4 regions of the Lysinibacillus canaveralius genome follow, and region 2 is predicted to be linked to each of the others. Evidence: riboswitches for the same ligand, from Rfam matches in the RefSeq annotation. Region 2 holds a riboswitch; each other region holds the start of a gene.
What was found. A riboswitch is a leader RNA that binds a small molecule or an ion and turns the genes downstream of it on or off. The one in region 2 is predicted to bind cobalamin.
Positions count from the first base shown of each region.

Region 1: linked by a shared signal. The riboswitch ahead of AA0Y26_RS13020 (ABC transporter substrate-binding protein) and the one ahead of cobJ (precorrin-3B C(17)-methyltransferase) in region 2 are both predicted to bind cobalamin.
Region 3: linked by a shared signal. The riboswitch ahead of AA0Y26_RS13215 (glutaredoxin family protein) and the one ahead of cobJ (precorrin-3B C(17)-methyltransferase) in region 2 are both predicted to bind cobalamin.
Region 4: linked by a shared signal. The riboswitch ahead of AA0Y26_RS02105 (ABC transporter substrate-binding protein) and the one ahead of cobJ (precorrin-3B C(17)-methyltransferase) in region 2 are both predicted to bind cobalamin.

Region 1 is NZ_CP154840.1:2,545,941-2,551,277, reverse strand. Features, by position in the region: gene AA0Y26_RS13035 (ABC transporter substrate-binding protein) at 1-115, shown strand, start outside; gene AA0Y26_RS13030 (ABC transporter ATP-binding protein) at 322-1,104, shown strand; gene AA0Y26_RS13025 (ABC transporter ATP-binding protein) at 1,149-2,861, shown strand; cobalamin riboswitch at 3,230-3,428, shown strand; gene AA0Y26_RS13020 (ABC transporter substrate-binding protein) at 3,614-5,161, shown strand; gene nikB (nickel ABC transporter permease) at 5,171-5,337, shown strand, end outside.
Region 2 is NZ_CP154840.1:2,136,340-2,141,676, reverse strand. Features, by position in the region: gene cobK (precorrin-6A reductase) at 1-607, opposite strand, end outside; gene cobJ (precorrin-3B C(17)-methyltransferase) at 618-2,234, opposite strand; cobalamin riboswitch at 2,447-2,628, opposite strand; cobalamin riboswitch at 3,006-3,190, opposite strand; gene AA0Y26_RS10770 (histidine phosphatase family protein) at 3,230-3,805, opposite strand; gene AA0Y26_RS10765 (pyridoxal phosphate-dependent aminotransferase) at 3,789-4,862, opposite strand; gene cbiB (adenosylcobinamide-phosphate synthase CbiB) at 4,837-5,337, opposite strand, start outside.
Region 3 is NZ_CP154840.1:2,586,561-2,591,897, reverse strand. Features, by position in the region: gene AA0Y26_RS13225 (hypothetical protein) at 1-131, opposite strand, end outside; gene AA0Y26_RS13220 (bifunctional metallophosphatase/5'-nucleotidase) at 713-2,176, opposite strand; cobalamin riboswitch at 2,341-2,522, shown strand; gene AA0Y26_RS13215 (glutaredoxin family protein) at 2,799-3,023, shown strand; gene nrdI (class Ib ribonucleoside-diphosphate reductase assembly flavoprotein NrdI) at 3,020-3,385, shown strand; gene nrdE (class 1b ribonucleoside-diphosphate reductase subunit alpha) at 3,385-5,337, shown strand, end outside.
Region 4 is NZ_CP154840.1:397,660-402,996, forward strand. Features, by position in the region: gene argS (arginine--tRNA ligase) at 1-1,187, shown strand, start outside; gene AA0Y26_RS02100 (acyl-CoA dehydrogenase family protein) at 1,371-2,519, shown strand; cobalamin riboswitch at 2,581-2,762, shown strand; gene AA0Y26_RS02105 (ABC transporter substrate-binding protein) at 3,022-3,969, shown strand; gene AA0Y26_RS02110 (FecCD family ABC transporter permease) at 3,962-4,960, shown strand; gene AA0Y26_RS02115 (adenosylcobinamide amidohydrolase) at 4,961-5,337, shown strand, end outside.

The sequences.
Region 1 (5,337 bases), 410 kb from region 2:
CGCTGTAAAAGAAGGGAATGTGTTTGCCTTCTCAGCTGACTCATCCTGGTTATACACAGGTCCGATCGCAAATAACCAAATAATCGATGATGTAGTAAAAAGTGTAGTGAAATAGAGAAGGTATGAGATGCTGAACTTGTTCAGCGTCTTCTGTTTTTTTTGCATGAAGAATCGGTATGCCGATTGTTTTTAGTGTAAGGGCCTATACAATTTGCTATTTAAACTACAAATAACGAGGGCATTTCAATTATTGATTACCATTCTCAAGTAAGGTAGAATATTTGGCAGACTATCATTTGTATTAACTAAGGGGAAATGAAGATGAATACGATTGAGGTAAAAAATATCCAGGTAAGCTATGATAAAACAGAGATTATTCATGATATTTCCTTGCAGATAAAAGAAAATGAAATTACGACAATTATTGGCCCGAACGGTTGTGGAAAATCGACACTTTTAAAGGCAATTACTCGTATTATTCCTTTTTCAAAAGGCACTGTGCTGCTTGATGGCGAATCGATTGTAAAAATGAATACGAAAGAGCTGGCAAAAAGGCTGGCTATTCTGCCGCAAATGATGGATCATCCTAATGGACTGACAGTAGGAGAGCTTGTTTCTTATGGCCGTTTCCCGCATCAGCGGGGATTTAATAGCTTAACGCAAGAAGACTATGAGATGATTGATTGGGCATTAGAAATGACACATACGTCTGAACTGAAGTACAGAGACGTTGATACATTATCCGGAGGGCAGCGGCAGCGTGTGTGGATTGCCATGGCTTTAGCGCAGAAAACAGATATCATCTTTTTAGATGAACCAACGACTTATTTGGATTTAGCCCACCAACTAGAAGTATTGAATGTATTGAAACATTTAAATGAAACGCAGGCATGTACCATCGTCATGGTTTTACATGATCTAAACCATGCTGCTCGTTTTTCCCATAATCTGATTGCTTTACGGGATGGGCAATTGATTAAACACGGAAAAGTAGAAGAAGTAATGCAGAAGGAAATATTGAAAGAGATTTTCCAAATTGATGCAGAGATAGTAAAAGATCCAAGACACCATAATCCGGTTTGCTTGACATATGATTTGCTTTAACTATTTCTTCAGGAAAAACAAATAAAAGAAATAGAGGATACCGCATGATACTTAGATTTTTCTCTTATTACAAACCCCATAAGCGCCTTTTTATGATTGATTTTTCAAGCGCTATTTTCGTGGCGGTACTCGAACTGATTTTCCCGCTTGCAGTGCAATGGTTTATTGATAAGCTATTGCCGACAGGGGATTGGGGAATGATTGTAAAAGTAGGTATTTTACTGTTACTTACATACCTATTAAGTACCGTTTTGAATTTTATTGTGAACTACCTCGGTCATAAACTCGGCATTAATATTGAAACCGATATGCGCCGTCAACTATTTAATCATTTTCAGAAGCAATCCTTTTCGTTTTTTGACAATATGAAGACTGGACATGTAATGAGCCGGATAACGAATGATTTATTTGATATCGGTGAATTCGCGCACCATGGTCCGGAAGATTTCTTTATTGCCATTATGACGTTCATTGGTACATTTGCCATTATGTTTACCGTTAATCCAACACTAGCACTGATTGTATTAGTTATGGTGCCTTTCCTTATTTGGCTGATTACATATAGTAATAAAAAAATGAATGGCGCTTGGAAAGAAATGTACGGGAAAATTGCCGATGTGAATAGCCGTGTAGAGGATAGCATATCTGGAATTCGTGTCGTGAAATCATTTACGAATGAAGAATTTGAAATGGAGCGATTCGGCAAGCAGAACGGATTTTTCCGTAAAGCTAAGCTATACGCATATAAAATAATGGCAGGTACACACTCAAGTATTTATATGATGACGCGACTACTCACATTAGTTGTCTTGATTGTCGGTGCTTGGCTAAGCTTTAATGGCCAGTTATCGTACGGTGAGTTTGTCAGTTTCGTATTGTATACAAATGTATTAATAAAGCCGATTGACAAAATTAGCGCGCTTCTTGAGTTATATCCAAAGGGAATGGCAGGCTTTAAGCGGTTTACAGAAATGTTAGATGTTGAGCCGAATGTAGCGGATCGCCCAGATGCTGTAGAAGTAAAGGAATTAAAAGGGGATATTGCATTCAATCAAGTTTCCTTTGCCTATGAAGATAATAAACCTGTGATGAAGGATATTTCGTTTACCGTAAAAGCGGGAGAGACAGTAGCGCTGGTCGGTCCATCCGGTGCAGGAAAAACGACGATCAGCGGACTCATTCCAAGGTTTTATGATGTAAGTAAAGGATCCATTACTATCGATGGCCTGGATGTGCGCAATATGACGCAGCAGTCGCTTCGTAAGCAGATTGGGATTGTTCAGCAGGATGTTTTCTTATTTAGCGGAACTGTTCGTGAAAATATAGCCTATGGAGATTTAGAAGCAAGCTTTGAGGATATACAAAAAGCTGCAGAAAAGGCCCATCTGAAAGAATTTATCGAAAATTTATCGGATGGATATGAGACAGAAATCGGAGAACGCGGTCTCAAATTATCGGGAGGTCAAAAACAGCGTTTAGCTATTGCCCGGATGTTCCTGAAAAACCCGCCCATATTGATTTTAGATGAGGCAACATCTGCATTAGATACAGAAACAGAAAAAATCATCCAGCAATCACTGAATGAACTTGCACAAAACCGTACAACAATTGTGATTGCCCATCGTTTATCGACTGTTCGTGATGCTCATAAAGTATTAGTCGTGACGCCAAACGGTATTGAAGAAAGCGGTACTTATGATGAATTAGTAAAAGCCAACGGAATCTTTTCAAAATTGCATCATATTCAGTTTAAATAATATACAAAAAACCCCCTATCGAAGCTTGGAACAAGCGGTATTTAGGGGGTTTCAACTTACTTACCAGGATAAAGAATAGGGGCGCCTGATTAAATTCTATATGCGTTAAATTACATAATGTTCAATGAATGTGTATGTTGCTTGAACCAATAAATATAACTATTTTAGGTAGCTGGCTATAGTGGAGTATGTGCAGCTCAGAATATTGGCCTCTAAAGCAGCCACCAGTTTTACCCGGGACTGTTGCAGCTATTTTATTGACTTACGTACTATAGAATTGATAGTACGTTACATTTAAAAAATAGATGCATCAAAATCTGTAAGAGTCATTTCCATTCTCAAGTATATGTGATAATATTTAGAAAACTTCAGATTTTTTTTAAATAGGTGCTGCTCCTATTCCGAGAATGGGCAGCTTAAAAGGGAAGCTTGGTGAAAATCCAACACGGTTCCCGCCACTGTAATTCAGAGCAACCTGCAAGGGGCCACTGCTTTTTAAAAAAAGCGGGAAGGCGCAGGTAGTGAAGAAGATAAGTCAGGAGACCTGCCTATTTAAACATCACTGTAGATCTACGGGAGATTAGAGAGGTGGTTGGTTTGCTGATGAAATTTTGTCGCTTAGACACTACCTTTTTATCTTTCCAAAGCATTTCTGACCTCTTTTGCTGTCAGAAGTGCTTTTTATTTTGGGTTGTTCAACTTGGTATACAAAGCAGCCGGTTGTAAACAATTCATTTTTAGGAGGAGAAAAGATGAAGAAATCGCACAAAATTTTGGCAGTCTGGTTTTGCATGGCGCTATGCATCATTGCTTTGGCAGGGTGCTCAGGTGAAGAAGGAGAACGGACGGCTAAAGCCAGCAGAGAAGGCGCAGAGAAGAAAGCAACTTTAGCCTTTTCCTGGAGTCCATCCGGTCTGGACCCCCATACTGGCGACAGCTGGGAGGTCATGCGTTCTGGAACTGCGGAAACATTAATTAAATTGAATGAGGATTTTGCTCCTTCTCCATGGCTGGCAAAATCATGGGAACAGATGGACGACACAACATGGTTATTCCAACTGCAGGAAAATGTATTTTTCCATAATGGAAAAGCAATGGATGCAACAGCTGTGAAAAATTCTTTACAACGTGCCATTGAGAACAACCAAGGAACGAATGATCTATTAAAAATCAAAACAATGGAAGCTGTATCAAAAACAGAGCTGAAAATTGAAACAACAGAAATGAATGCGGCCTTGATTTCGAATTTGGCAGATCCCGGCGCTATTATCGCTGATGTAGACTCTCTGGGGGAGAAGGAAGGCTATCCAGCGTTTACAGGTCCATATGCTATCAAGCAGTTTAACCAGGACGACTCTCTCATTGTAGAACGCTATGAACAGTATTGGGGAGAAAAAGCGAAACTGGATGAAGTAACAATCAAGTTTATTGCTGACAGTACTACGCGTTTAATGGCCTTACAATCAGGCGATGTGGATGGTGCGACGGATATTTCAGTTGACAATATTGAAGTACTGGAAAAAAATGATAAATTTAAAGTTTTGACAGCCGAGTCATTACGTACACATTTGGTGATGTACAATATGGAATCTCCCATATTCAAGCAATTGGCAGTACGAAAAGCTGTCGATTCATTAATTCCACGCCAGGAAATAGTGGATTCTGTTATGAAAGGTCAAGGAACTGCAGCAGTCGGTCCTTTTTCACCAGTTTTGCCATTTGGGCAGGTGGAGCAAACACGGGAAGAACAATCAGTGAAAGAGTTGATGCAGCAGGGCGGATGGACGAAAAATGCGGAAGGCTTGTGGGAAAAGGATGGAAAAGTGTTTGAAGCGACCTTCCTCACATTCCCGCAGCGTCCTGAGCTGACTGTTATGGCCGAGGTGATTCAAAACAAATTACTGGAACAAGGAATGAAAGTGAATATTCGCCAAGTAGAGAATATTGATGAAACATTGGTGAATGAAGAATGGGATTTGGCGATGTACAGTATGCTGACGGCCCACACCGGCAGCCCATACTTTTTCTTGGAACTCTTCTATCAATCAGACAGCTCAGCAAACATGAATCATTTTGCATCCCAGACAGTCGATACAATGATTGATGAATTACATCAAACAACTGATGCGGAGAAAAGTACAGAATTGGCGATTCAAATACAAGAGGAAATTGGAAAAGAAGTACCTCACTCCTATATTGTTTATCCAAACACTGTCTTTGCTGTAGACAAAAAATTGAAGGGCTTTGGGGCGCTTTCAATAGAATACTACTATAATAGCGCTGCCATCGATAAAGAATAATTGAATGCTATGATCAAATTTATACTCGAACGAATGATCCAGCTGTTTTTTGTAGTTTTTTGTGTTGCGACCCTGACCTTCTTATTGGTTAGATTTTCACCGGGAGACCCTGCAACGATTATGTTGAAAGCCAATGATGTTCCTGCGTCTGATGAGGCTATTCATGCATTGAGGAG
Region 2 (5,337 bases):
CCTTCGTCACCATCTGGGTTACCCCATATTGTTTGTAAAGGGCTATATTCAGCTCTTTGGAAAATGGTCCTTGGATAGCAATGATATCTTTTTGAGCCAGACCAAGTGCTTCACACTTCTCCATATTTTCTTTATTGGGCAGCATACGGCATAACAGCCGAAGATCCTCGCCCAGCAAATGCTTCGTAAAAGTTGCAAGTGTTTTACTACCCGTCGTCAGCATGATCGTCCCTTTGCGTTTCTTCGCGACAAGGGCCGCTTCCTCATAGCTATCTACCTTCGTAATGAGGGCATGTTCAAATGACACATCCGGCCGTTCGTATCTTATATACGGAATATTCCGACATAAACTGGTATTCATCGCCGTTTTTGATGCCTCTTCTGCGAATGGATGACTAGCATCTACAATGCATGTTACAGACTGCTCGTCTACTAACTCTAGCATCTGTTCTTCATTCAACCGGCCGACTCGATACGGAATTCCTGCTTCTAGGAGACTCGCAGCTGCTGAATCCGTCACAACAGATGCCAGAAGGCTATATCCCTTCTTTTGCAGTCGGACCGCAAGTGCTCTAGCATCACTTGTCCCTGCCAAAAATAAAATCATGGAAATCCTCCTAATCACCGCACGGAGCTGGCTCAACTTCTATTTTCGAGCTCATATCGTGGTACGTGTAATGCAAAATTTTCTTCACGCGCTTGAAGTATTTGAACAAGCGCTCGTTCGGATGTGCATTTTGCTTATATTCATCAATTATCCTCGTCAATAGCGGAACAATTTCTTCCGGCTCTATTCCCTCAGCTACAGGCTGTGCTGCGTGAGCTGTCCGGCCGACTGGCTTGGCACCAATGAATAAATCAAATTTCTTTTTGCGATAAACGATTCCAATATCATCAAAGACTGCACGATAACAGGCCATTCCGCAGCCGTTAAAACCGATATGTAATTCCTTCGGCAGCTTCATTCCACCAAGTGTCTGCGCAATTTCTTCTGCATATGGTATGGATTCAGCTTTTTCGCCATAGCAGAAATCACATGCCTTCACGTTCAGCACGTCTCCAATCGGCAGTACAAGCAGCCCTTCACTACGCAGGCGACCTACAACCTCTTCCGGCTGTTCCGTCGGCATTTTCACAAGCAATCGATGCTCTGGTGTATATTCAATTGTCCCTTCCTCACCGACTATCTCCGCTAAAAGCATCATTTGCTTTGGTGTAATAATTTTATTGGCAACTCCAGGGCTTACAGCAAACTCAAAAATCGATTCGATTTTTTGCTCCACGATAACGGAAGATTTCCCGCTAACAAGTTCCAATGCCATATGTGCCATTTCCAGCGTGCTTTTTTTCGGCTTTTCCATTGCGGCTATTTTTTCAAATCCAGTCTGTGCTTCACCTGTTTCCTGATCGAGTGCCCATGGTTCATTTTCCTTGCGCAAGCGCTGATGCGGCTTGAGCGGCTGCACCTCTTCACCAAGCGTATATTTACGCTGATATCCTCTTGGTGTAATAATCTTGTTGTCATAAAAGAATGTCGAAGAGTTTCCTACAACCACGGTTGTCAGCATCCCAATATCATGGTCAAGCATTTCAGCGAGTGTCGTCAGTACGATGTTCTGACTTTCACGGTAGGCGCTTTTCACTAAACCAACAGGTGTTGCCGGCGAGCGGTATTTAAGTAAAATACGCTGAGCTTCAACAATCTGCCTAGTACGGCGGCCGCTTTTCGGATTATAGAACGCTACGACAAAGTCTGCCATTGCTGCTGCTTCGATACGCTTTTCAATAACTGTCCAAGGTGTTAAATGGTCACTTAAGCTGATCGTACAAGCGTCGTGCATGACTGGAGCACCGAGCAGGCTTGCACAGGAATTAATTGCTGAGATGCCAGGTACGACTTCTACCGCTACTCCTGTTGCTTCAGTCCATCCTTGTTCAATCAGCACTTCATATACGAGACCAGCCATCCCATACACCCCTGCGTCCCCACTTGAAATGACCGAAACAATATTTCCTGCTTCTGCCTGGCGAACAGCTTCCTGCGCGCGTGATACTTCTTCTGTCATCCCGGTACTAACGATAGATTTAGCCGTTACTAGATGCTCGATTAACTCAACATACGTTTTGTAGCCAATGATATAATCACTTTGCTTTAGAGCATCCACTGCACGTTTTGTAATATGCTCATAGTCGCCAGGACCAAAGCCGACAACGAATATTTTTCCCTTTTCCAATTTGTCCCCTCCAATTAGAAAGACATTTCACGGCCAAAATCGGCTGAAATGTTGAACTTTCTTTTGCAGATATCCATAAAAAAACTTTCGTATTTCATGAAAAAAAGCCTGTATTCCCTTTCCGGAAGAATACAGGCTTGTGAATTTATATATCGTATATACAAAAACATCTCTCAGCAATCGCTGGTTACCTGTACTTCCCCCTCCGAAAAGTCAGTTTCGCATCATAAAGCAGGTTTCCTGGCTCTTGCTTCCTCTTACTCTCACACCTTCCCCGCTATATGCGAGTGGTGTTGTGATTTCATCAGCAATTACAGTAGCGGGGGCTGCGCTCGATTTTCACGAACTTCCCTATTATCTCAAGTAATTGAGCACTTTATGATGTAGCTTATTCAATTGTTTTAAAACTTGTCAGAACAGCATATTCGCGCCTGTTTAGCTGTACTATGGAACATATACATGGAAATTCCACATGCACGGATAGCTGGCTCTAATGCCTTTACGGTTCAGTAACGCAAAGTTTTAAGTTTTCTTACCTTGTAAAAAGGGTGGCATTTTGTGCCACCGCTTTTTGGCTCATCAACTATTCGGCAAGTAGTGTTGAGCCTCTCCATTTTCTTTTCTCGAGTACATGAAAATGCTAATCGCTGATCATTGTCCACATGTCATAAGCGTAAGCAGCATTTACAAAATAAAAAAGCCGCCTCTTTATTCGGCAGCTTGAAATGGATACGCAAAAAATCTGCGCCCACTTCCTATACCCCGAAGAAATGTACAGTCGCCCAGCAAGGCAGGTCTCCTGGCTTCGCTTCATCCTTTGACGGCCCTTCCCGTATTTTCATACAGTGGGTTTATGTCGTCATCGTCAGCGTTTACAGTTGCGGGGACAGCGACGGCTTTACACCGTTCTTCCCTTTTAAACTACATAAAGTAGTACCTTGACTAGAACTATCACAATATATGGTTATATTAACAGGACCTAGTATAGCATGACTCTAAATTTTCTGTAAAGTCATTTTTTTCACGTTCCACTCTCCATTACGGTAATCAATCACCAAATATTCCCCGCCTGAGAGCATACCTTCTTGCCACAAAGTTGAAATAGGGCGCTGTTCAAGTGCCGCATACAAACAAGCAATCGAGACACCATGTGAAACAACAGCAATGTTTTGCTGCGAGACATGACATAAGCTTTGGAAAAACTCGAACATGCGCTCAGTTACTTTGCTGAATGGTTCCTGTGATACAGCAGTAAATGCTTCGGGTTGTTCACAATAACTGCGATACGCAGATTGCTTTAGCAGCTCTTTTACTGCTTGCCCTTGCCACTCTCCTAAAAATATCTCACGTAAGCGGTCATCTTGAATAATATGCTTTCTCGGAAACATAAGCTGAGCCGTCGTTACAGCTCGCCCAAGATCACTCGCATACACAACTTCCGGCTGCCAATCAACAGCTTTAGCCTGCCGCTTTCCCCATTTCGTCAGCGGCGAATCAAGCCACCCCTGGAGTAATCCCTGCTTATTCCACTCGGTCTCGCCGTGCCGATAGATTCTAATTGTTTTGTACATATTCCTTCAACACCTGCTTAAATATGTTCATCTGTTCTGGCCGCTTTAAGGCCACTCTAAACCATTTTCCATCTAGCCCAGTATAATTTTTTGTATGTCGGAGGACAACCCCCCGCTTGAGAAGATAAGCAAAAAAGAGATCAGGATGATAGATTGCCGGCAGTTTGAATAATAGAAAATTCGCCGAGCTGTTCGATACCTCACACCTATACTCCTGCAAAAATTCAGTTATATCTCTTCTCATTTTTGCACTATGCTGCCTGGCATCTTTAGTATACAGATGCTCTTGAAGACACAGACATCCTAGTTGAATGGCAACACCACTCACATTCCAATGGGGAAATAATCCAGCGAACTGCTGTGCACGCTGACTAATTATATATCCAAGCCTTATCCCTGCCAGTGCGTACATTTTTGTCATTGACCGCAGGACAATAAGATTCTCGTATTTACTGACAAGAGGTACGACACTTTCCGATTCATCTGTCCAATCCATAAATGCTTCGTCCACTACAATGGCACATTCTACTTTCCGCCCATACTGCAAAAGTTCCTCTATTTGCAATTTCGATGTTAAGACACCTGTCGGATTATTTGGATTGCATAGATAGAGTGCATCAAGCTTTGCCATTTGTTTTTTTAGCTTTTCCGTAGAAAAACGATATGTACAAATATCATCGACAAGAATTTGTTCTACTTGTACTTTTTCTTGCAGCAAGGTACGTCTATATTCTGAGAAAGACGGCTCCAGCAGTCCAACCGTTTTCCCTGAAAAATAACTGGCTAGCACCATTAGACATTCAGCAGCTCCATTCCCTGCGATAACCTGCTCGGGTATGACCTGATGAAACTGTGCTGCTTGCGAGCGGAATGGCTCGGCCTGTTCATTTGGATAGTGCGAGACAGCATCAATCATCGAAATCCATGCTTGTTTTACGGATTGTGGAACCCCTGCCGGATTAACATTTTCACTTAAATCAATAATAGTCTCTGGGACCTTTAAGCCAAGCATTTGATACAGGCTCTCTGCATTAGCCCCATGTGCTGGATAGTGCAAGAACAATCCCTCCTATAACAATCAGAAAATAAATAGTGACTAAATACATTTGTTGGATGGAATGTAAAATATGCTTTTTTTCCATTACGAAAATCGGCTGCCCCATATACGCTCGAAATGATTTTTTTCCCCCATAAGCATTTTCACCGCCAAGACGTATACCTAACTGGACCGCAGTTGCTGCCTCTAAATAACCGCTATTGGGACTAGGATGCTTTTTCGCATCATTTTTCCATTCAGCAAAACGATTTACAAACGGCTTATACATTGCCGCTTTCGTACAGACAAGTAATAACAAACCGGTTAGTCGACTTGGCAGGAAGTTAGCGACATCATCCAGCTTCGCTGCCGCATACCCGAAATCCTGATATCGTTCATTTTTGTAAGCAATCATTGAATCAAGCGTATTGATTGCCTTATACACCCAGGCACCGGTTGCACCAAATACTAAGCCATAAAACAAAGGGGCTGTCAC
Region 3 (5,337 bases), 450 kb from region 2:
GTCCAAGTGGTAAGCTTTTTTAAATTCATGGCAGCATCCAGTTTACGGACCAGATGGTCATTTGGTATAAGCTGCTCAATTGTCAGCATTTCAAGTTGTTCGCGTTCATTGATTTGGTTATTCGTCATCATAATTATCATCACCTCAAAATAGTAGGAAATGTAGAAGGGCCACCCTTTTTCAGTAGCTGATACAAGTCGATTGAAGTGGCAGGCGAGAAGACACCAACGGGAACAGCGAATTTATGTGCGACGAAAGGAACAAAGGCGTTGTCACATCGTGTGACAACGCCTTTGTGACCAACATCCTGTTGGCCCGAAGCACCCGGACGGAGCGCAGCGAGGGAGAAGGCTGAGGCCGTGCCCGTGGTAAGCGTAGCGCCTAGAGTGGAAATCGACGATTTCTTACTATGTATTGTAAATAGAAAAAAGACTGAAGACAATTTCAAATTTCTTTGAATTTGTCTTCAGCCTAGGAGTGTCAAAAAGACACTCTCTTTTTAATAGAAAATGATGTATTTTTAAATAATAAAAGGTATGTCTATCATAAAGTTAAGTAGCTATTTTGCACTGAAGTCCAGATAGGTTGAAGTTTTCTGGACAGATGTATCTTCATTGGCAAGATCCATTACGAATATGGCTCATATAGTTTATATACTTGTCCTTCTACGACTTTCAGACACCCGCTTTAAGCATGTATGGAATGAGAAGATTTAATAGATGGAGGGAGTCTCTGCTCTTCCAGCTGTGACTTGAAAACGCCCGTGCTCCCGGTGTGACAAAGGGGGGTGATCCTTGATGTATTTTATGATGAGCTCGGGTACAATCTCTTTCGTTTCTTCCAGCAGGGGCTTATTTCGAAACATAGGAAAGTCGGCACCTGTTGCGCGGTAGCTGTTCATCACGACTTTAAACGTCATATCATTTGTAACAGGTTTACCATCGTAGAGCATATTTTTTACACGAGATCCAACTGGATCGCTTATTAATAGCTCATAATCGAGGCCGCCCCAAAAATCGTATACATAGGGAGCTAGCACGTCAGGGTGTACATTTAAGGAAAAATCTATATCTCCATCCGCATTCACTGCAAACACAGCCGCGCATTGTTCGAGTGCTTCCTTAATATCCGCTCCTGTGAGCTCTAATACTTTCAAGGTATTTGGACGTGAAAAGTTTTTTAAAACATCAAAATGGGTAATAGCACCAGTGAACCCTCCGTATTCGTGATAAGATAATTCGACGACGGATAACTGGGCATCAGCAGCCGCTAGCTGGATATCGTGCATAAAATCAACGAACGCATGATTCTCAAGCCGGGAAGCAAGCATTCCTTCATAACGAAAGTCTACTTCCGTATAACCGATCCGCTCCTTAAGCCATCTGCTTACTTCGCTGGGATAGCATTCGGGGATGGCTGTAACATGGTGTAGTTGTACATCGAGTGCCTTCTCGTCATTAAGTCCGTATGTTATATGGCCGAAACAAGAGCCGTTTGCACCAGGCTGGATAACAGGAATTCCATTTACAATACAAGAGATTTCCAGGTGCTGGTGACCTGTGATTAAGATGTCGACCTCCGGAATATCAAGCAGCTGATTTCCTTGGTTTTCTCCATCATTCTCTGCAAATGGAGCACCGGTTTTAGGATGGTTTGTGAAGCCGCCATGGTAACTAAGAATAACGACATCTGCATATTCTTTTTTCTTAACATATTGAACCCAATCGCGTGCAGCTGTAAAGGCTTCTGAAAATTGAAGATCACTTGTATATTGATGTTCGTCCCAAAAAGGGGTAACATGTGTAACGATGCCAATGATCGCCACTCTCTTTCCTTTGATCTCTTTTATGACATACGGCTTTGCGAAGTTTCCAATGTTAGCTGCTATCCAGGGAAACTCGCATTGTTTCCTCATGAATTCTACTTCTTTTAATGGATAATTGAATTCATGATTCCCAAAGACGGCTGCATCATAGCCAAGATTATTAGCGATTGCAATCATTGGGTGCGGCCCGGGCTTTACATGGTCGTAGTAATAAGTTATTAAACTTCCTTGCAGAAAATCGCCGTTATCGATAAGAATGTCAGGCTTTATTTGTTCAATGTGCTGCGCTATTTTTTGAAAACGGTCCAGCCGCCCGTGAAGATCGCTTGTAACGCAAATAGTAAGATACATAAAGTCACCCGCGTTTTTGAATATCGTACCATAATGCATGAATTTAAAAATGGAATCTGTATTTTTTGCATGAAATTTCTAATGTTAGAAGGGAAAGTGAAATTTACATTTTACATTTCGGAAGGGACTATGCTATACTGACTTCAGTTACTTAAAACAATATATTGTGTTAGTTTTATCCAGGTACTACTATATGTAGTTTAAAAGGGAAGTCCGGTTAGATTCCGGCGCTGTCCCCGCAACTGTGAATGCCGACGATGATTCGTAGCCACTGTGCTTAATGCATGGGAAGGGAATCAAAGAATGAAGCAAAGCCAGGAGACCTGCCTGAATAAAGCGACTTTACATTTCTTCGGGGATTGAGAAATGGAGACGGGTTTTTTACGTTTCCATTTCTAGCTATCTCTTTAGGAGGTAGCTTTTTTTATGTTCGGCTTGTTTCAACCGAAGATACCCACTAATGTAAGCAGCGGGGCAAATACGGATAAAGGCACCTTTTTCGTTGCTCCTCTACTGTGCACTATTAAAAGTAAAAGCCTCCAAGTGGTGATAGGATGTGATGTTAAGCTCACATTCCCAAAACAATTACTCGAGGCATAATGAATAAGAAAGGATGAGTTTCATGAAGTTATACACGAAAACAGTCTGCCCAAAGTGTCTTTGGGTCAAATCGGAGCTTGTACAAGCAGGAATAGAGGCAGAAGTAGTCAATTTAGATCATAATCAAGAAGCTATGCAAAGAGTAACGGAGGCCGGATTTTCCTCAGTACCGATTTTACAAGTGAATGATGAACTAATTGGAAGTGTCCCAGCTATTTTGGAAAGAATCGGACAGATAAGCAAGTGATTGTCTATGCCAGCAGAACGGGAAATGTATCCTTTGTGGTTTCTAAACTCAATTTACCGAATATTGAGATAAATGATGGAATGCAGCTTAGAACTCCTTTTTTACTGTTCACCTATACAGATGGATTAGGCGATATCCCATTTCAAGTGGCCCGTTTTATGGAGCAGAACAATTCATTTTGCAGGGGCGTAATCGTTAGTGGCAATAGTAATTTCGGTCATCATGTTTTCGGGATGGCCGGTGATAAATTGGCTGCAGAATATGGAATACCACTTGTCTGCAAGCTGGATTTAAGAGGCTACCCCCAGGATTACGAAAAAATTATCCAGTTTTATCATCAACAAGTAAAAGAGGTTGTGTAATGAAAACATATTTAAAGTTGAACAATGAAGTATTGAATCAATACGCTACGACAGGCAGTATTGACACTGCAAAGGACAAGGAAGCGACACGCAGTTATTTCCTTGAAGACGTGAATGTAAGAATGCGGCACTTCATTAATTTGGAGGACAAGCTAAAATACTTAATAGAAGAAAGCTATTATGAGAGCGAATTCTTGGAATTATATAATTTTGAATTTATTAAGAGTTTGTATGAAAAAGCATATAGCTACAAATTCCGTTTCTCTTCCTTTATGAGCGCAAGTAAATTTTATGAAGGCTATGCTATGAAGAGCAGAGACGGCAAGGAAATACTGGAAAAATATGAAGACCGTATTGTTATTATTGCTCTTTATTTGGCGCAGGGTGATGAAACATTAGCGGAACAGGCTGTAGAAGCGATGATGGAAGCGTACCAGCCTGCTACACCGACTGCCCTGAATAGCGGGAAGAAGGCAAGAGGCGAACTCGTTAGCTGCTTCAAGCTGACAATGGACGATACAATGAACAGCATTGCGGAGAATATCGGCTATTGTCTGGAACTGTCACGCCTTGGGGGAGGTGTAGGAGTAAACCTTACAGATGTTCGCCCGCTAGGTGATCCTATCAAAGGAATTTTAAACAAAGCAAGCGGTGTCATTCCGGTAGCGAAGCTGCTCGAAAACTCATTCTTATATTCAAATCAATTAGGACAGCGAAACGGTTCAGGTGTCGCTTATTTGAATATTTTCCATGGGGATATTGAAAATTTCATCTCCTCTAAAAAACCGAATGCTGATGATAAGATCCGTCTGGCAACTCTATCAACAGGCATTATTATTCCGGGTATTTTCTTTGAGTTAATGAAGCGTGATAAGGATGTTGTTCTCTTCAGCCCATATGATATTTTCAAAGAATATGGAAAACGTATGTCCGAGCTGTCGATGAGTGAAATGTATTATGAATTGCTCGATAATCCAAATATCCGTAAGATTAAGCGACTTAATGCCCGAAAGCTCTATACAGAAATAAAAAAAGCGCAATTTGAATCCGGTTATCCATTTGAAATTTTTGATGATAATGTAAACAAGGCGCATCCTTTAAAGAGAATTGGCCGGGTGAAGATGTCAAATCTTTGTACAGAAATCCTTCAAGTGCAGGAGACAAGTGTTATTACGGATCAAGATCAGCCTAATGAATATGGACTAGATGTGTCTTGCAATCTTGGTTCGCTTGATATTCATAAGGCTACCAAGGTGAATGACTTTGGGCAGCTAATAGACACTTCCATCCGCTTATTAACGAATGTTTCAACAATGACTTATATTCGAAATGTACCATCTGTTGCAAAGGCGAACCGGCTAATGCATTCAATTGGCCTTGGTGTTATGAATCTTCATGGACACCTTGTACAAGAAGGTATTCCTTATGGTTCACAAGATTCCATTGCCTTTATAGATGCCTTTATGGAGGCTGTGAATTACTATTCGCTGCGCTCTTCGATGGAAATTGCCAAAGAGAAGGGGCAGACTTTCCACCGTTTTGCTGATAGTGAATATGCTAATGGCGAGTATTTTAATCAGTATACTGATAAAAAAGTAACCTCTCACTCTTCTAAAGTAACAAACGCTCTAGGTTCTGTACCGCTCATTACTGCACAGATGTGGAACGAATTGAAAGCGGAAGTAATGGAGCATGGTCTTTATCATGCATACCGTTTGGCGATTGCTCCGACAGGCAGTATTTCCTATATCCGTAACAGCACCGCTTCTATGGCACCTTGTACAGAGCGAGTAGAAATCAGAGATTATGCAGACAGTCGAACAATCTATCCGATGCCGTTTATGAATAATGATAATAAGCATCTGTATACGGAAGCATATGAGGTGAATCCTTATGAATTGATCGATGTCTACGCCGCTGCGCAAAAGCATGTAGACCAAGGAATTTCTATG
Region 4 (5,337 bases), 1.7 Mb from region 2:
ATAATGTATCTCGTGAATATTATATTAATGATGCAGGTAACCAAATTAATAACTTGGCGTATTCATTAGAAGCCCGTTATAAACAAGCATTAGGCATGGACGCAGAAATGCCTGAAGACGGTTACCATGGTCAAGATATTATTGAAATTGCAGCAGAGCTTGTAAAAGAATTCGGTGCTGATATGCTGGAAAAGTCCGATGAGGAGCGTTTTACATTCTTCCGTGAGCATGGTTTACGTTTGGAGCTTGCGAAGCTTCAAAAAGACTTACAAAACTTCCGTGTAGAATTCGATGTATGGTATTCAGAAACTTCCTTATATAAAAACGGTAAAATTGAAGTGGCATTGGAAAAATTACGTGAAAATGGTCATGTGTTCGAAGAAGAAGGTGCTACATGGTTCCGCTCGACAACATTTGGTGATGATAAAGATCGCGTATTAATTAAAAATGATGGTTCATTTACGTATTTGACACCGGATATTGCTTATCACGAAGACAAATTACGTCGTGGTTTCGATAAACTGATCAATATTTGGGGCGCAGATCACCACGGCTACATCCCGCGTATGAAGGCAGCAATTGAAGCGCTTGGCTATGATCGTGATACATTGGAAGTAGAAGTTATTCAGATGGTACAGCTGTACAAAAACGGCGAGAAGTTTAAAATGTCAAAACGTACAGGAAATGCTGTGACAATGCGTGAGCTAGTTGAGGAAGTAGGTCTTGATGCAGTACGTTACTTCTTCGTGAAAACAGCGGGCGATTCACACATGGACTTTGACCTTGATTTAGCGGTATCACAATCAAACGAAAATCCTGTGTATTATGCACAGTATGCACATGCTCGTATTAATTCGATCCTGCGTTCAGCAAGTGAACAAGGCTTTGAAGCTTCCTTAGAAAACCTTGAATTATTGACAGCAGAGAAGGAAGAAGATGTACTGAAAAAAGTGGGCGCATTCCCACAAATCGTGGCAGATGCAGCAAAACACCGTACACCGCACCGTATTGCCAACTATATTCAAGATTTAGCCGCGACGTTCCACAGCTTCTACAATGCAGAAAAGGTTATCAATGTAGATAATAAAGAGTTAACGGAAGCTCGTCTTGCATTAATTACTTCTGTGAAGACAACATTAGCGAATGCATTGAAGTTAATTGGTGTAAGTGCGCCAGAAAAAATGTAAGTAATACTATTGTTCAAACATAACAGCACACGATAGTTTTGTTCCAACAAACGGTAAAGCTCTGTGCAGTTCCACATTAAAAGGCTGTCCCTTTAAAGGGAGCAGCCTTTTTTCTTGTAGAATCTTTCTTTTCACGAGACAATAAAAGAAAGTCCTTGATTGTAGATGAAAGGAAAGATCGGTATGACAAAATCATTATTTTACAAAAAAGAATTACACGCTCGCTGGGACGGAATATTAGAAAAGCAACGACCGCAATTTGAACAATATGCCCCGCAAATTGGAGATGAAGGGCAATTTCCTTATGAAAATCTGCAGCTGCTCCGCGAGATCGGCTATACAAAGCTCACTCTTCCAAAGGATTTGGGCGGGGAAGGGTATCGCGTCTATGATACATTGCTTGTGCATGAAAAGTTAGGGAGCCTTGATGGAAGTACAGCGCTAATTGTTGCATGGACACTTATGATGGTTGGAGAGCTGTATGAACATCGTTATTGGAGTGAAGACCAGCTGGATGCCTTTGCCAAGGAAGTGAACAGCGGCGCCATTATAAACCGTGCCGTAAGCGAATTCGCCATGGGAAGTCCGGCACGTGGCGGAAAGCCAGCGTCTGAAGCGATATATGATGGTAAAGAGTGGGTTGTAAACGGCCGCAAAAACTATACGACCGGCTCGTATGGGCTCGATTATTTTCTGACAGCCGTATGGATTGAAGAACAGCAGCAAACGGGCTATTTCCTTATTCACAAAGACACACCAGGCGTTTCAATAGAAGAAAACTGGGATGTCTTGTCGATGCGGGGGACAGGAAGCCATGATTTAGTTCTTGAAAATGTTCATCTTCCGCAGGAGGCATTAGTCGAACTTGCCTCTGACCGGGCACATTTAACGAACAATGGATGGCTGCTATTAATTCCTGCAACGTATTTAGGGGTTGCTCAGGCTGCTAGAGATTACGCTGTACAATTTGCTAAAACGCATTCCCCAAATAGCATTAAAGGAACGATTGCCCAGCTGCCGAATGTCCAGACGCTAATAGGCGAAATGGATTTAGAGCTGGCAAAGGCTCGTTTTGCCTTATATGGGGCGGCGGAGGCCTACGATGACAAAGAGCGCAGAAATCAGTTGACGAACGAATTAAGCATAGCAAAATCGATCGTTACAAATGCAGCACTTATAATTGTGGATAAAGCAATGCGGCTTGTAGGAGCAAAGAGTCTGCAGCAGTCCTGTCCGCTGCAAAGATATTATCGTGATGTACGGGCAGGTCTACACAATCCGCCAATGGATGATATTACAATCCAGAAGCTGGCAGACAGCGCATTGAAGTGAAGTTTTCAGAAAACTCCCCTTTTCAAATAGCAGTTTTGAGCTATAATAAGACATGTTGAATAATTTGATAAGCAGTAAAGGTTCCTTGCTGTCTGCAAGGATAAAAGGGAAGTCGGTGCAAATCTGACGCGGTCCCGCCACTGTAAATGCTAGCCTATCTGTATAGCCCACTGAGCAATCGGGAAGGGGGAGATTGGTGCTGATGCATAAGCCAGGAGACCTGCCTTTACAAATCCCAAGACTACCTACGAGGATAGGAAAGCTGGCTTTTTACAAGTGTACCGTTACATGTAGTTTTTAGCCTTTTTCCAAGTCTCTCGAATTAGTCGGGGGGCTTTTTTGCGGATAGAAAAGCAGACGTTTTAGAGGGGCTCACATAAGAAAAGGCAAGATCCTGAGCTATGTTGGTTGAGATGTATCTTCTAAGGGAAAAATCGATCCAGTCAGGGCCGGTTCGACTAGTAGGAACAGAGCCCTTTTACAGTAGAAGGAGGAAAAGAAAATGAAGAAATTTTGGCAGCTTGCTGCAACGAGCATCCTGGCACTCAGTGTACTGATAGCCTGTGGAGATGAAGCAGAACCGAAGGAACAAAATGAGACAGCACAAAGTGAGGAAAGTACGGCAGGTACATTCCCGGTAACAGTAGAAGATGCCCTAGGGAAAGAAATAACATTAGAGGAAGCGCCGGAGCGCATTGTCTCACTGACACCTTCTAATACAGAGATCTTATTTGGCTTAGGCCTGGATGAAGAGATTGTCGGTGTTAATGATAACGACAATTACCCGGAGCAGGTAAATGAAAGAACACGGGTAGGCGGTACCGAATTCAACATAGAAACGATTATTTCGCTTCAGCCAGATGTGGTATTTGCCCATGAATCAAGTATGTATGCACTTGAGGGAGCAATCGGCCAGCTGGAGGACTCAGGTATCAAGGTATTTGTAGTAGAGGATGCTGCCAGCTTTAATGAAACATACGAAACAATTGAAGAGGTGGCGGCTTTAACAGGTAAGGAAGCCGAGGCAGAAGACGTCATTGCCTCTATTAAAGAAAAGCTTGCGGAAATCCAGAAGAAACTAGAAGGTGTTGAGCCAAAGACAGCCTTTATGGTAGTAGGCGTTGCACCGGATATTTATGTAGTCGGGCAAAATACGTTCATGAATGAGATGCTGAAGGTTATTAATGTGGAAAATGCTGTAAAGCAGGATGGATGGCCAATGTATAGTCCGGAAGAATTCGTTGCCGCTGACCCGGATTCTCTTTTGTTCACATACGAAGGGAACGATGAAGTTATTAAAAATAACCCAGCCTTTTCTGTTATGAAGGCTGTCCAAAATAATAATATGACGGTGGTAGACGGGGACACAACAAGCCGCCAAGGCCCGCGTATTGCTGAAGGCGTAGAATCAATAGCAAAAGCAGTTTACCCAGAGGTATTTAATGACTAAAAAATATGTAGCGGCTTATATCATTTCAGCCGTTATATTGCTTGTTAGTATATGGTGCGGAGTATCGATTGGCTCGGTCTCCGTGCCTCTTTCTACACTTTGGGATGCGGAATCGAATCCGACGGCCTATAGTATATTGTGGAATATCCGGATGCCGCGCGTTATGCTGGCTGCGCTGGTTGGTGCCTCGCTTGCAATTGCAGGTGCTGCTTTTCAGGGGCTGTTGAAAAACCCCCTTGCGGATCCTTATACATTAGGCATATCCTCTGGTGCTTCTGTCGGGGCAGTATTTACGCTGTTTTTCGGTGTTTCCGTTCCAGTATTGGGTTTCTTCACCTTGCCCATTTTTAGTATGATCGGTGCGTTTGTTACGATGATGGTTGTCATGGGATTTGCGAGAATAGTGGATCGCACGATGAAGATGGAAACAATGATTTTGACCGGTATCATATTCAGCTCATTTTTAGGCTCCTGCATTTCATTAATGATTGCCTTGACGGGGGAGGAATTGCGGTCGATTATGGGCTGGCTGTTAGGCAGTGTCTCAATGAGAGGCTGGCCTTACGTGAAGATGATTATTCCTTTTGTTATCCTCGGTACGATTATTCTATGGCTGAACCGCCGTGAACTCAATGCCATGATCTACGGGGAAGAGCGTGCCAAATACCTCGGCGTCGATGTAAAGCGAAGCAAGTATTTTATTTTGATCGGCGGCTCAATGCTGACAGGTGCCGCAGTCGCCGTCTCGGGTACAATCGGGTTTGTCGGACTGGTCGTTCCGCATATGGTACGTATGATAGTAGGGACGGATCATCGCCATCTGCTTCCGATTGCATTAGTAAATGGAGCGAGTTTACTAGTCATTTGCGACCTGGTATCCCGGACGGTCATCGCACCGACCGAGCTGCCAGTAGGTGTTATTACATCCTTCATAGGAGCACCTGTATTCGCTTATATTTTCTTCAGACAGCGAAAGGGGCGGATGGCATAAATGCTGAAGGTTGAACATATTTCAGGTGGATACAATCATGTGCCGGTTGTTCAGGACGTATCTTTCAATGTGGGAAAAGGAAAGGTGCTTGGTATTCTTGGTCCAAACGGCAGTGGTAAATCTACTCTTCTGAAGCTGATTAGCGGTATCATCGAACCAACTGCGGGCAGTGTCTCTATAGATGAAAAGCCGCTGAAATCCTTTAGTCCCAAAGAGCTGGCAAAGAAAATGGCCGTATTACCCCAGCTGCATGCAAATGCTTTTTCGAATTCTGTCTATGATACTGTCTCGCTTGGACGCTATCCTCATCAGAAGGGATTTTTCTCTGCGTGGTCGAAAATAGATGAACAGGCTGTCGAAAGGGCAATGGGGCAGAC